DNA from 3 places in the Macrococcus equipercicus genome. Region 2 is predicted to be linked to each of the others. Evidence: riboswitches for the same ligand, from Rfam matches in the RefSeq annotation. Region 2 holds a riboswitch; each other region holds the start of a gene.
What was found. A riboswitch is a leader RNA that binds a small molecule or an ion and turns the genes downstream of it on or off. The one in region 2 is predicted to bind thiamine pyrophosphate.
Positions count from the first base shown of each region.

Region 1 (4,979 bases), 660 kb from region 2:
CGGCTATAAACCAAAAGACGAAAATGCACAGACCGTCGATTTTCTGCATTGCAAGGCATTCAATAAAACAGCTTCAAATATTATGCAGTACTGCAAAAAAGGTTCGACGGTCTGTATTACAGGGCAGATCCACAGCAACAAATATCAGAAGGCCGGAGAAGAGAAACCGCAGTACTTTACAGAAATAGTCGTCGAGAATATTAAATTCCTGCCGAACTTCGGTGTCATTAAAACCGGCGATATACTCCCGCAGACACCTGATGAAATATGGGATGAACTGTCAGACGCTGAAAAGACTCATGCCATTATGATAGCCAAAGAATCAATCGTCAAGCAGTTCATCAGTGAACAGTCAGAGCCGCTTAACACTGAACCTGTAAAAGCTGAGACACATGCTGTGATCAGTGAAGAGGAGAGCAGGAAGTTCATGGAGCAGCTGGATGCTATCGGCGACGAAGCTCATTCAGAGCAGCAACAAGAATCATCTTCTCAAGAACCTGTTACTGCTTAACCGCACTTTCATTACTCACACCCACAACTACCTCTTCAGTCGTGCTGTCTGGAGGGGTATTTATATTGATATCATTCTGTAATATTTACGTAATTTAAAACTATAACTTATCATATGGCTGTAACCATAGCATTTCTATTACGTGATAAAGTATTAGTCATATAATACTAAAGGCGGAGGAGCATGATGAGAAAGATAGCAGTCGTTGCTGCGGCCGTTGTAATCTCCAGCATCATTACAATGACTCAGGCAGAAGCTGAAATGAACAACCATGAACACAGCCAGTCATTATGGGTGATCGCTGACAAATATGATACAACGATAACAAACATGAAAAAAGCCTACCGAGAGAAATCGGCTGTCATCCATTGTGATGAATCAGTGGACGGCTTATTGATGAAAACAGAAGCGTTCCAGCAGAGCGCCAAATAAAAGCTGACGATTGTATGAGCTGCCATCGATTGTCCATTCTATTGCTAAATAACCAGGAGATGACAACAAGTATTAATCTTTAGATTGGTACTTTTTTCCTGTAACATTACAGAAAGATAACATTGAATTTGATAATTTTATGCAAAAATAGTGTTTAATTCATGACTCTAAAGCGTTTTAAAACTATTTTAAATGAAAAAAGTAAAATATTTCTATTTGTAATGCTGCTGTAATAAAGACCCGTATCTTTTATTTGTCTGTAACCTATGAAATATTATTATCTGTTATATTATTAGCAGAGTATTAAATGCCTAGGAGGAAAAACAAATTATGAAAAAATTATTAGCCGTTACAACAGCAGTAGCTGTTTCAGGATCTTTCGCTGCAACTGCAGATGCAGCTGAACACACAGTTCAATCTGGTGATACGTTATGGAGTATCTCTAAAAACTACGGTACATCAGTAGACGCTATTAAAGCTGAAAACGGATTAAGATCAAATCTTATCTTACCTAACCAAGTGTTAAAAGTTAATGAAGAATCAAATCATACAGCTACAACGACATATAAAATTGTTTACGGCGATACACTAGGAAAAATCGCTGCTAAATTCAACGTGACTGTTGCTCAATTAAAAGCATGGAACAATTTATCATCTGATTTAATCATCGCTGGTAAATCATTAAACGTTGCAGGTTCAGCTCAAGCAGCACCAGCAGTCGTTCAAGCAGCTCCAACAGCTCCTAAAAGAGTATACACAGCACCTCAAGTAGAATATAAAGCACCAGTACAGCAGGCACCAGTACAGCAGGCACCAGTACAGCAGGCACCAGTACAACAGGCACCAGTACAACAGGCACCAGTACAGCAGGCACCTGTTCAACAAACTACACAAACAACTCAATCAACACAAACAACTCAATCAACACAAACAACTACTGCAACAACACAAACAGCAGCTTCAGGCAGCGGCTTAAACTGGGCAGCAATGGCAGCTTGTGAATCAGGCGGCAGAGCGAACGTAGTAGATGCATCAGGCACTTACCACGGTTTATACCAGTTCGATGTACGAACTTGGCGTTCAGTAGGCGGCTCAGGTCTTCCGTCACAAGCATCAGCAGCTGAGCAGACTAAACGTGCACAAATTCTTTACAGCCAACGTGGTTCTCAGCCATGGCCGGTATGCGGTGCCCGCTTATAGGCATCACTCAAAGTCATCCTTCACGGATGGCTTTTTTTATTTGCTTTTTACGCTTATGTCCGCTATCCTTGAACTAATCAAATAACCTATTGACTGCTGGGGGTGCCGTAACGGCTGAGATGACTTCGTCAAACCCTTTTACCTGATCTAGATAATACTAGCGTAGGAAAGCGTCCTTCTTATGAGGCCTTTTTCTGCGGAAAATAGGTTTTTTTAATTTTAAGGAGGATATTTAATGTTTACAGATGAACTGAAGAAGCAGGCAGACCCGATTATTGAAGCGATTTATAACGACGATTTTATTCAAGGGATTATTAGAGGCGATATTAATAAAGATGCTATCCGTCATTATTTGAAGGCGGATCACTTGTATTTAAACGAATTCGCTAAAATTTACAGCCTGCTGATTGCTAAGCTTAACGACCGTGAAGGCATCAACTTCCTGCTCGGTCAGATTGACTTTGTGCTGAATGGTGAAATTGCGGCTCATCAGACAATGGCTGATTATGTCGGAGAAGATTACGACGTTATTATTAAAGACGGTGAGTGGTATCCGTCAAGCGACCACTATATTAAACATATGTATTACAATGCCTTCCGCTATGATGATGCGAGCTTCACGATATGCGCCATGGCGCCATGTCCATATGTCTACCAGCAGCTGGCGCTGAAAATAGCAGCGCGTCATGACTTAACAGGTAATCCGCTGAAGCCGTGGGTTGATTTCTATACGGTCAACATGGATGAACTCATGAATCATCTGGACCGCTGGGTCAATAATTTCGCTGAACAGGCGACTGAATATGAACGCGATATATTACGCCGTAATTTTCTGGAAAGCTGTGTGCATGAGCGACGCTTCTTCAATATGGCGGCAACGCAGGAGGAGTGGATATTCCATGCTGAAAACAGCACTATCAATAGCGGGAACTGATCCGACGGGCGGCGCCGGAACGACCGTCGACCTTAAAGTATTTCAGTCGCGCGGCGTATACGGTATGAGCGTCGTGACAAGTATCGTCGCGCAGAACACAACAGGTGTGCAGCAAGTATTCGATCAGCCGCTTGAAGTCGTTGAAGCGCAGCTGAACAGTGTCTACAGCGATATCGTGCCGGATGCGGTGAAGACCGGCATGCTGGCATCAAGCGATGTCATGGATGTCGTCAGACCGTACATTTTGAAACATCGTATCCCTTACGTCATCGATCCGGTGATGGTCGCTAAAAGCGGTGACGACCTGCTCGATGAAGCGGGTAAAACGGCCGTGCGCTATAAGCTGCTGGACCTTGCGACGGTCGCGACACCAAACTTACCGGAACTTGAACGTATTCTTCAGATGACCATCGAAACGAAAGAAGATATCGATAAGGCCGGCAAAATGTTCGTCAATGAAATCGGTGCGCAGTCGGTCGTCATTAAAGGCGGTCATATGGAAGGTGACGCCACAGATTACTTATTTACGAAAGCGGGCTGCATCGAACTGACAGCACAGCGGACGCCGACGCATCATACGCACGGCACCGGCTGTACATTCGGCGCTGTCATCACAGCAGAACTTGCTAAAGGGCGCACGATTGAAGACAGCGTCCGGACAGCGAAAGCTTATATTACAAGCGCAATAATAAATACGCCGAAACTTGGCCGTGGTAATGGACCGGTCAATCATTTCAGCTATCCACTGGAGGATGTATGATGAGAATCAATGAAGTAAGAGAACATGCACCACTTGTCCTATGCATCACAAATGATGTCGTCAAGAACTTCACGGCGAACGGACTGCTGGCACTCGGCGCAAGCCCGATCATGGCGATTGATGAAGCGGAACTTGAAGAGCTGATCGAACACTGTGGTGCAGTGCTGATTAATATCGGGACATTGTCGACTGCAGTGATGCCGTCCATTGAAACAGCAATACAGGCAGCGAACAAGCATCATGTACCGGTCGTGCTGGATCCAGTGGCATGCGGCGCGACAAACTTTCGGAAGGAATTCTGTCTGAAGCTGCTGCGCCAATATCATATCAGTGTCATACGCGGCAATGCATCTGAACTGCAAAGTCTGTCCGCGGAAGTGGCGATGAAAGGAACGGACAGTGATACGTCGCTTAATACAGCAGTTGTTGCCAGAGCAGCGGGCGAGTATTTTAATACGGCGGTCGTTGTGACAGGAGCGATTGATGCTGTCTATGTCGACGGGACAGTGATGAAGCTCGCTAACGGCACGCCGATGCTGACGAAAGTGACAGGCGGCGGCTGCTTATTAGGAGCAATCGTCAGTGCTTTTATATATAATGAAGTCAAACCGACATTGTCTATGCTGACAGAAGCAGTAAGCTTTTATAATATCGCCGCTGAACGCGCGGCGCAGCGTGATAATGGGACTCTGCCCGGGCATTTTCAAATTAACCTGCTGGATATGCTGCAGGAGACAGGAGAAAGTGAGATAGCAGAGAATATGCGAGCGGAAGAAGTGGATTAAATGTTTGAGCGACGGATGCTGCAGCTTTATTTTATTTGCGGAACGACGGATGTTCCGGGCGGCAATATTGAACAGGTACTCAAAGAAGCACTTACAGCAGGTATCACGATGTTTCAGTTCAGAGAAAAAGGCGATAGTGCATTGACCGGCGACGCTAAATTAGCGATGGCACTGAAGCTGAAAGAACTATGTCTGCATCATCAAGTACCTTTTATTGTGAATGACGACTGGGAACTCGCGGTCCGGATTGCTGCGGACGGCGTCCATCTCGGTCAGGACGACCAGGACATCAAGGAAATCATCAATTATTTTCCGGATAAGATTATCGGTCTGTCTGTGAGCGATTTCCAGGAATAT
Region 1 covers NZ_CP073809.1:1,866,968-1,871,946, reverse strand. Annotated here, with positions in the region: gene KFV11_RS09950 (single-stranded DNA-binding protein) at 1-511, shown strand, start outside; gene KFV11_RS09945 (hypothetical protein) at 698-943, shown strand; gene KFV11_RS11720 (LysM peptidoglycan-binding domain-containing protein) at 1,274-2,143, shown strand; TPP riboswitch at 2,232-2,329, shown strand; gene tenA (thiaminase II) at 2,379-3,077, shown strand; gene thiD (bifunctional hydroxymethylpyrimidine kinase/phosphomethylpyrimidine kinase) at 3,043-3,837, shown strand; gene thiM (hydroxyethylthiazole kinase) at 3,837-4,622, shown strand; gene thiE (thiamine phosphate synthase) at 4,623-4,979, shown strand, end outside.
Region 1: another riboswitch for thiamine pyrophosphate. It lies ahead of tenA (thiaminase II); the one in region 2 lies ahead of KFV11_RS02115 (thiamine phosphate synthase).

Region 2 (4,979 bases):
TAAGCGTTCAATATTCAGTGAAGTGATTTCCTCGGCAACAGCTGTCACAGTAATCTCACTGTTAATTCTCAGTAAATGGTGTTTCAGTGCTTCTGCTTTCAAGGCACCGCTTGATGCATCATGTTCGTCATAGCAGCTCTGGCGGTGCAGATTCGAACACTCTACAATATCCATATCACATAGCACAAGATGGCCGGCTCCAGCCCGCGCCAGCTGCTCAGCGGCTGCACTGCCGAGCGCTCCAAGTCCGGTGATCATAATGACTGCCTGTGATAAGGCCGACTGACCGCGTGTTCCGAATGCACCGCACTTCATCTGCCGGTCGTAGCGGCTCATAGAAACTGCAGACCTTCTACTGGGCTCGATGGACTTGCGACATATTGTTTTGGAATACGTCCGGCTTCAAAGCTTAACCGTCCGGCGATTACGCCGTGCTTCATCGCCTCGGCCATTTTGACGGGGTCATCCGCACTTGAGACCGCTGTGTTCAGCAGCACGGCATCCGCACCGAGTTCCATCGCATAAGCCGCATCTTTCGCTGAACCGATACCTGCATCAACAATGACAGGGATGTTCACTGACTCAACAATATAGCGAATATTCAGCGGGTCATTAATACCGAGCCCGGTACCGATAGGCGCACCGAGCGGCATGACGGCATGAACGCCGAGCTTCTCCAGCTTCTCTGCAAGAACAACGTCGCAGTTAATATAAGGGCATACCGTATAGCCCTGCTCAAGGAGTCTGCCGCATGCTTCGTAAGTTTCAATACTGTCAGGCAGCAGTGTGCGGTCGTGACCGATGATTTCGACTTTAATCATATCGCACATACCGGCGTGCCGCGAAATGTCAGCGATTCTGATCGCTTCTGCTGCAGTCTTCGCACCGGCTGTATTCGGGAACTTAATATAACGGGACAGGTCGATATCTGCCAGCGGGTTAGGCAGCTGCCGGTCAAAGAGGTTCATCCGTCTGACAGCAAACGTCAGCGCCTCAGTGCCGCTCGCTTCAATTGCCTGCGACTGGACTGCTGCATTGTCAAACTTGCCAGTACCCAGTATTAAGCGTGAGTTAAATTCATAGTGTCCAATAGTAAACATTGTTATCCGCCTCCAACAAATTCTAATAGTTCTAACCGGTCTGCTGCCGCAAGTTCTGCTGTCAGCCATAGTTTTTGTGCGACAGGTACATCATTCAACAGTACAATCACACGGTCATCATCAACATTAAGCTCGTCAAGCAGCGCCCGGATTGTCGCTGCCGCTGTCGTGTATTGTTCACCGTTCACAGTGAGTGTCATAAACTGCCTCCTTAATCGTGAAATGTTCAAGCAATGGATGGCGTCTGCCTTGAATCAGCTCTGCCATATAGTGACCCGTCACTGCTGACAAAAGAATGCCGTTTCGGTAATGACCGCAGGCAGTGAATAAGCCGGGCAGACATTCATCCATATAAAGTGCCGGTGTATAAGGCCGGACGCCACTGTAATGCTTGACTACTGTGCCGTTACTTAAGACCGGGATCATCTCGCGGCTTGTCGTCAGCAGCCAGTCCTTTCCTGCTGCAGTCACTTTGTGCAAGCGGTCGCGGCAGCTCGTTGCGCCGACTAAGTAGTGCCCGCTGTGCTTCGGTACGATGTAACAGCCGTTCGTACCAAAGATCGTCTGCCTGATGGTTAAGTCCGGCTGATGAACTAAGCAGACTTCACCGCGCATACCGTCCACCGGGAGCTCGATGCCCAGCTGAGCGAGCAGGTCACCTGACCAGGCGCCTGCAGCGATGACGAGCTGCGGGGCGATATAGCTGTTGTTGTCGGCCACGACTGTATAACCATGTGACACCGACAGTACTTCACCATCAATCCAGGTGACGTGACTTAACGACTGCCGCAGCGCGGGAACATAGCAGGAGACGTCCAGCTGGCCGTCGTCTTTAATGAAGATGCCCGCTGAATTCTCCCTGGCTGACAGCTCTGGTATCAGCCGCTGTAATTCCTCGTGACCCAGCAGCTGGATGTCCGGGTCATGAGATTTGAGAAACTGATACTGCTGCTGCAGCTTGCCGCGGTCTGCATCGCTGCTCAAATACTTCAGTAAACCATGCTGCTGTAAATGGACAGCTATACCGGTCTCTTCTTCAAGCGCTGCAATAACGTCAGGCATCATGCGGCGGCCTTCCAGCGACAGTCGGTAAAGCGGAGTGTCACGGGAGAACTCGTTTTGCGCACCGAGCATGCCGCCTGCAGCATAAGAGGCGTTAAGCCCTGTTGTGTTGTGGTCAATAATAGCGATAGACATATCTTTCGGCAGCTGGCGGGCGATGGATAAGCCCGTTACTCCGGCACCGATGATAATTAAGTCATACGTTTTGATAACAGCACCTCCTTAATCGCCTGCAGCGTCGCATTATCCTGCTGGAACAACCGGATCCCTGCAATAGTGACAAAACCTGAAGGCAGCTGTGAGACGGTCTCTGTTGTGATGCCGCCTAACGCAATAAGCGGCAGCCCGGCAGCTAATGCCTGCGTTATTTCTTCATCTGTTCTGAGCTGCACTCCAGGTTTTGACGGCGTAGCAAACAGCGGACTGAAAATGCCGTAGTCAATCTGTGCTGCTTTCAATGCCGGACATTCCGCAGCGCTATGAACAGCCATGCTGACAGTGACGTCCGGCCGGGATTTCTTCATGTCAAAGCCTTTGGGATCGCCCGCCCGGAAGTGAATACGGGAGAGCTGATAGTGCTCGAGCAGGCGGCAGTTACTATGGATGATTAATTTGTCTTTATTGAACCCGCCGTCAAGGAGCAGCTGAATGAAATCAGCAAGCCGCTCCTCGTGCCACGGCAGACGAAGGATGACTCCTGAAATGACCGGTTCAATACGCAGCAGCTGGTCACGCAGCTGCGTCTCAAGCAGATTATCGGTAATCGCAATCATATATGCAGTCCTTTCCATAAAAAAATCCCCCAGCATAAGATGCTGAAGGATTGTATAGTCATATCAATACGATCAAATCATTATGCTTCCCTACGGTGGTTCTAACCACATCAGGTTCAAAGAGTCGGATAATATCCTCTCAGCTCAAACTTAGAGCGCCTCCAGCAATTATTCAGTTGTACTAACAGCCTAACACTAAACGAACAGTCTGGCAACGGTTGATCATCTGTCGGACGTCAGTGTCATGCACGAGTACATGACTGTTCTCTTTGTTCGGTGATTAACCGGCGGATATTTGGGAATAGTGAAAGAGCGATAACTGATAAGGGGGAAATTCAGATGAATCATAACATGCATTACGGTAAAGATTATAAAGCGATTCCTGTCACTTCATTATCAAGCGGGCGGACAAAAGAAGTGCTGCCTGACTTGTTCAGCCATACGACCCAGATTGCAAATGTCTATTTTGTCGGTCATCCAGAGTCCGGAGAATTTGTCATGATTGACGCGGGGATGCCGAACTGTGCGACGCAGATCAAGATGGCGGCGGAAGATATATACGGTGAAGGTGCTAAGCCGAAAGCGATTATTTTGACGCACGGTCATTTCGACCACGTCGGTTCCATCATTGAACTGGTCAATGACTGGAACGTCCCAGTCATTGCACATCGCCGTGAAATTCCGTTTTTGACCGGTCAGGAATATTATGAATCACCGGACCCGGGTGTCGGCGGCATGGCAGCGAGAATGTCGATGCTCTTCCCGAAACGCCCGATCAACCTGCAGCATCATGTCTATGCACTGCCGGCAGACGGCACAGTGCCTTATATGCCGGGCTTCCGCTGGGTTCATACACCAGGCCATACGCCGGGCCATGTCTCATTTTTCCGCGAGGCAGACCGCGTGCTGATTGCAGGCGATGCGTTTGTCAACGTCAAGCAGGAATCGCTGCGGAAAGTATTCCTGCAGACAGAAGAGCTGACAGGTCCGCCGCAGTACTTCACACCTGACTGGATAGCAGCAGGGGAATCAGTGAGACGGCTCGCTGCACTGAAACCAAGAGTCGCAGTGACCGGCCACGGCAAGGAGATCGTCGGTGAACAGCTTCAGCACCAGCTGGATTACCTGGCTGAGAACTTCAACTTGATGGCCGTTCCGACAGACGGCCGTTATGTCAGACGGATGAAGCGTCAGCAGGCAGCACAGGAGTAACTCCTGTGCTTTTTTACTGCGTGTGACAAACGGCCGGGTATTATGAAGATGCTCCTGTCAGTTGAACCGTATAAGAACGTGATTATCCTGAAGACACCGCAGCAGATTGAGCGGTTTGTGCAGAGGCTGGCTGATCAGTGACTGATAACCTTGTTACAACAACAGGGTTATTTTTTTGTGATAGTGACAAAATATATTATTAAAATCAGCTGCTGCATACAGTTATTTTGAAAGTGGTATTGGCTAAATCGCTGTGGGATGCTATAATTAAGAAAATCTTATATGTGCACCCTTAGTTCAGCGGGAGAATACTTGCTCGACAAGCAAGGGGTCGGCGGTTCGAATCCGTCAGGGTGCATTGTAAGCTCGCTTGTTACTGAACAAGCGAGTTTTTTGTTCAGTAACAATTATGTTTCTTAAGAAATACTCTGGCACTACTATAATTGTCTCTGCTATAATAAAGTGTCTCGTTGAGACGCCAGTCATCAAATGAAATAATGCTATGAATTAGGGGTAAAACATGAGTCATTTTAATTTTTTGTTAGCTTGTCAAAACCGTGACTTTGATGCACTTGAAGAGATGTCGTCTGAACGGATGGTGTTTCGTTTAGTCCGTCAAGACAGCACGGAACAGACTGGTTCACTGAAAGAAATGAAAGAAGTATTTGCTAATGCTTTTCAGGACTTATCATACTGGGATTTTGAAGTTGTCCACAAAGTGCAGCGAAATGATCATAACATTGTGATCATTGATTCTAGACGAGAGAATAGAGTAGATGGTACAGTGAGTCATTCACTATGGATCCTTACGTTCCAAATGCATGACGGGAAA
Region 2 covers NZ_CP073809.1:387,170-392,148, forward strand. Annotated here, with positions in the region: gene KFV11_RS02095 (ThiF family adenylyltransferase) at 1-336, opposite strand, end outside; gene KFV11_RS02100 (thiazole synthase) at 333-1,100, opposite strand; gene thiS (sulfur carrier protein ThiS) at 1,103-1,300, opposite strand; gene KFV11_RS02110 (NAD(P)/FAD-dependent oxidoreductase) at 1,278-2,372, opposite strand; gene KFV11_RS02115 (thiamine phosphate synthase) at 2,354-2,953, opposite strand; TPP riboswitch at 3,006-3,108, opposite strand; gene KFV11_RS02120 (MBL fold metallo-hydrolase) at 3,275-4,147, shown strand; tRNA gene KFV11_RS02125 (tRNA-Val) at 4,434-4,505, shown strand; gene KFV11_RS02130 (hypothetical protein) at 4,668-4,979, shown strand, end outside.

Region 3 (4,979 bases), 590 kb from region 2:
TCTCCTGCTGTGACAGAGAGATTAATGTCCTTTAATACTTGGTGACTGCCGAAGTGGTGCGCAATATGACGTAATTCCAGTAAGTCAGCGATGCCACTTCACCACCTTTCGTTCCAGCAGCAGAATGACGCCGTATATAATGAGCGCAAACAATATGATCCAGACGATGGCTACAAACACTTTGTCCACTTGAAAAGCACGCTGTGAGAGAATCATATATTTACCGAGCCCTTTATCACTGCCGAGCCATTCTGAAATGATGGCCCCCATCACTGAATAAGTGCCCGCAATGCGCAGACCATTGAAGAAGTACGGCAGCGCGTTCGGCCACTCAAGTTTTGTGAAGAGCTGCATTTTGCGCGCGCCGCTGATCTTCATGTACTTCATTAAATCTTTGTCAGCCGACTTAAAGCCCTCCAGCAGACTGACAGTGATCGGGAAGAAGCAGACGAGCGTGATGACGATCAGTTTCGGCAGCAGACCGAAACCGAACCAGATGACAAGCAGCGGCGCAATGACGATGACCGGAATGTTCTGGCTCATAATCAGCAGCGGATAGACAAACGGTTCAAGCGCCGGCACTAAATGAAGCACGACCGCAACCGCTATACCGAAGACGACTGACATGACGATGCCTTCAAGCACCAGCATGACTGTCGGAACGAGATGAACCCGGTAGTCACTGAAGCCCGTGACAAATTCCCGGACGATCGCAGATGGCGCGGGCAGCGTATACGGGTCGACATGGAGCAGTCTGACAAGCGCTTCCCAGATGACAAGGAGAACGAGCATGAACAGACCAAACTTCAAATAATACGTCATCGGTAGTTCTTCACGAGCTCTGCCATCGACGCATCAGCTGCGTGATAGAACTTCACCTGTGAAATCACACTTGTGCAGTCTAGTTCCATCATCCGCCGGTTCATCTGCCCAATGAGCGGCAGCAGTTCTGCCATAGTGCCTTCTATCGTTGTTTCAAGTGGTGACACGAAATAAGGCAGCCCTGACGCGTCGATAACAGCGATCGCTGCGTCGACATACGGGATGACATCCTCCCCGCCCGGTGTCTTTGGAATGATCTGAATGCTCATTAATGTATCAGCCATGTCTATTCCTCCACGAATTTGTTAGTATAAGCTTGTTCCGGGTTGAAATCTTTCGTGATGACTTTATTCTTCTTCATGAACTCCCCGAAGTTTTTCCAGACAGCGGCATCCTGCATGCCCCAGCTTGAAGCATCGGCTTGGTATTTGTCTTTCAAGTACTGCTGGCTTTGTTCTACGAGTTCGCGTTTATCTTTCAGTTCCGGCGCTTCTTTGATTAAGATGTCAGCACTTTTCTTCGGCTCTTTGATCGCATATTCATAACCTTCTTTAACCGACTGCATGAACGCTCTGACCGTCTTGCTGTCTGATTTGATGTACTTCTCATTGGCGATGAATAACGGCGTATAGTAATCGAGGTTTTTATCATAGTCGATCAAATACTGCATGTTCACTTTCTCACCGCGTGTCTCAGCTTCAATACCTGTCCAGCCGTAGAACACCCAGGCGAAGTCGATATTCTTCTTGGAAGCCGTGAAGAAATCTGTGTCACCGATATTGACGATTTTCACATTTTTTGAGTCCGCCCGCTCTTTTTTCATGATCGCGTTGATAAACGGCTCCTCTATCGGTGCACCGAAGCCGCCGTAAGTTTTTCCTTCATAGTCTTTCGGCGACTTGATGTTTTTATCGGCAAGGCTCATGAAGCCGCTCGTATTATGCTGGATGATCGCGCCGATGGACTTGACCGGTACGCCTTCTGTGCGCTCCTGTGTCAATATTTCCTGTGAGCTGATACCGAACTGCGCTTTACCTGCCGCCACCAGCTGATCCGCTGTGACATCACCCGGTGTTTTAATGGTCACATCAAGACCGTGCTTCTTGAAATAACCCTTCGCCTCTGCGACATAGATTCCTGTATGGTTCGTGTTCGGTGTCCAGTCGAGCATCAATGTCACTTGCTTCAGTTCCTTACTGTTACTTTCCTCTTTCTTGTCCGCCGTCTGACTGCCGCACGCTGCCAGCAGCAAGCAGGACGACCCGATGATCAATGCCTTCTTCACAATTTTTCCTCCAATAAAAAACACACAACCTCAAGAAGGGTTGTGTGCAAAGACACTTCCCTCCGCCAGCATTAACTAGATCAGGTCGATAAGGGTTTAGGACGTATCCAGTCTCAGCACTCAAGTGCTCCCCCAGTGTTTTTTCTATATTTCACTCATGTGATTACTTAAATTGTAACATAAGTTCGTTGAAATCTTCTTCTTTTATTTCGATATTTTCTTTGACAAGTGACGGGCTGTAACCGTCAATCTGGTCAGCGTAGCTTTTTGTCACAGTGTCCTGATAGACAATACCTGTCACTAAACCATCATGCGCCATCACAGTGGACAGGGCAAGTGCCTTATTTGACGGGTCATAGCCGTCAATCGTGCTGAGCTTCGTAATATTCTCTTTGAACCAGTCGTATGTGTTCACTTTGTTGTAGGTCACACATGGCGAGAAGACATTGATGAATGAGAAGCCTTTATGCTGTATACCCGCTTCAATGATGGCTGTCAGCTCTTTAATGTCTGACGAGAAGCTCTGAGCGATGAATGTCGCCCCGCTTGTCAACGCCAGCTGCAGCGGTGATACGTTCTGCTCGATAGCACCGTGCGGCGTCGTCTTAGTGACAAATCCCGGCGCTGAGCTCGGAGACGTCTGACCTTTCGTCAAGCCGTAGATCTGGTTATCCATCACGATATACGTGATATCGATGTTTCGGCGCAGCGCATGCACTGTATGCCCCATACCAATCGCGAAACCATCACCGTCACCACCGGAAGCGATGACTGTCAGCTCCTGGTTCGCCATCTTAACGCCCTGCGCAAGCGGCAGCGCACGGCCGTGAATAGAGTGGAAGCCATATGAGTTCACGTAGCCTGACAAACGACCGGAACAGCCGATACCTGTAATGATCGCCAGGTTCTCAGGTTCGAGACCCGCGCCCGCTGCCGCTTTCTGGATTGCAGCCTGCACGGAGAAGTCACCGCAGCCTGGGCACCAGTTAGGTTTTACGTCATTTCTAAAATCTTTGAATGTAGCCATTTATAATAACTCCTTTGCAGTCACAACAGAATTGATCTGTCCTTCAATTTCGTGCGGCAAAATAGGTGTGCCATCGTATTTCACGAAGCTGTGAATTTTATTTTGATGATTCACGTTCATCTTGATGATCTGTGCCAGTTGTCCCTGATAGTTGTTCTCAGCGACGATGACACGTTTCGCTTTATCGAATGCCTGCTGCACTTCTGCTGTCGGGAATGGATGCAGCTGCTTGATGTGCAGGTGGTTCACAGATGCATCCACGCGGTCCATCGCTTCTTCGATGGCACCGTATGTTGAAATAAAGCCGATGACAAGCACGTCCGCCGCTTCAAATCCACCGGTTTCAACGACCGGCTCTGAAATTTTTAAGTTCGCGATTTTTTCCATCCGTTTTTTCATCTGCTTAATGCGGTTGACAGGACTTTCAGACGGTTTGCCGTCTTCTGCATGTTCCACGCCGGTAACATGATGAATGCCGTTTTTAACGCCGGGAACCGTTCTCGGCGACACGCCTGACGCTGTCACTTCATAACGCTTGAAGTAGTCTTTGTTTTCGCGCTCAGGTACTTCTGTGACCAGGTTACCGCGCTCTATTTTAATGCGGCTGTAGTCAAGTTCAGGCACGGTCTGCTTACCGAGTGATAACTGCAGGTCGCTTAAAATAATGACCGGACACTGGTACTGTTCCGCCAGGTTGAATGCTTCCACTGTTGTATAGAAGGCATCTTCTGCGGTAGTCGGTGCCACAACAATCTTCGGAATATCACCGTGCGTACCGTAGATCATCTGCATCAAGTCTGACTGCTCCTGCTTCGTCGGCAGTCCAGTAGATGGGCCGCCGCGCATCGTGTTGATGACGACAAACGGCTGCTCTGTCATACCGCTCAAGCCGATCGCTTCCATCATCAGTGATAAGCCGGGACCTGCTGACGCCGTGAATGATCTGACCCCCGCATAGTTGACACCGATCGCCATGACCGCCGCTGCAATCTCGTCTTCCGTCTGGATGACTGTACCGTTAAACTTCGGCAGCTTGTCAATCATGTATTCCATGATTTCAGAAGCCGGCGTAATCGGATAGGCTGCCATAAAGCGTGCACCGCCTGCAATAGCACCGAGTGAGATCGCTTCGTTGCCGATCATGAACAGATGGCCGTTCTCACCGCTCTCTTCAAGATTGAACATATCGCCAATCTCACTGCCGTATTTCACCATTTCCTCAACGCCGAGCTGAAGCGCCTGTTTATTAAGCGCAACGATTTTGTCGCCTTTTTTCTTGAACAGTGACTCCACTAACGCTTCAAACGGTTCCAGTGACATGCCGAGCAGCTGAGCCGTCGCGCCGACCGCCACCATGTTTTTCATCAGAGCTGTGCCCAGTTCTTTAGCGATTTCTGTAAAATTAATCTCGACGAATAAACCCGTGTAATCTTCCGGTTTTTCCGGCGTGAACTTACCATCCGCTAAAATAATACCGTTCTCATTTAATTCGTGGTAGTTTAAATCAATCGTCTCCTGATCGAATGCCACCAATATATCCAGGTCATCGCTGATTGCGTAGACCGGTGTCGTAGAGACACGAATTTTATTATTTGTATGGCCGCCTTTAATACGGCTTGAAAAATGTCTGTAACCGTAAAGGTAGTATCCTTGTCTGTTTAATGCTGTTGAAAAGATCTCCCCTGTTGATTCAATCCCTTCACCTTGCTGTCCGCCAACTTTCCACGAAATTTGTGATCTCACATCACTAACCTCCTCGAATTCTCTTCATCTAATATAACAGAAAACCTCCACCAGAACATGTCTGGTGAAGGTTTTCACATGAAAATCATACTAATGGCCGAT
Region 3 covers NZ_CP073809.1:977,000-981,978, reverse strand. Annotated here, with positions in the region: gene KFV11_RS05000 (ABC transporter ATP-binding protein) at 1-26, opposite strand, end outside; gene KFV11_RS04995 (ABC transporter permease) at 85-822, opposite strand; gene KFV11_RS04990 (thiamine-binding protein) at 819-1,106, opposite strand; gene KFV11_RS04985 (ABC transporter substrate-binding protein) at 1,109-2,107, opposite strand; TPP riboswitch at 2,148-2,251, opposite strand; gene KFV11_RS04980 (2-oxoacid:ferredoxin oxidoreductase subunit beta) at 2,271-3,134, opposite strand; gene KFV11_RS04975 (2-oxoacid:acceptor oxidoreductase subunit alpha) at 3,135-4,877, opposite strand; gene KFV11_RS04970 (TIGR00282 family metallophosphoesterase) at 4,968-4,979, opposite strand, start outside.
Region 3: another riboswitch for thiamine pyrophosphate. It lies ahead of KFV11_RS04985 (ABC transporter substrate-binding protein); the one in region 2 lies ahead of KFV11_RS02115 (thiamine phosphate synthase).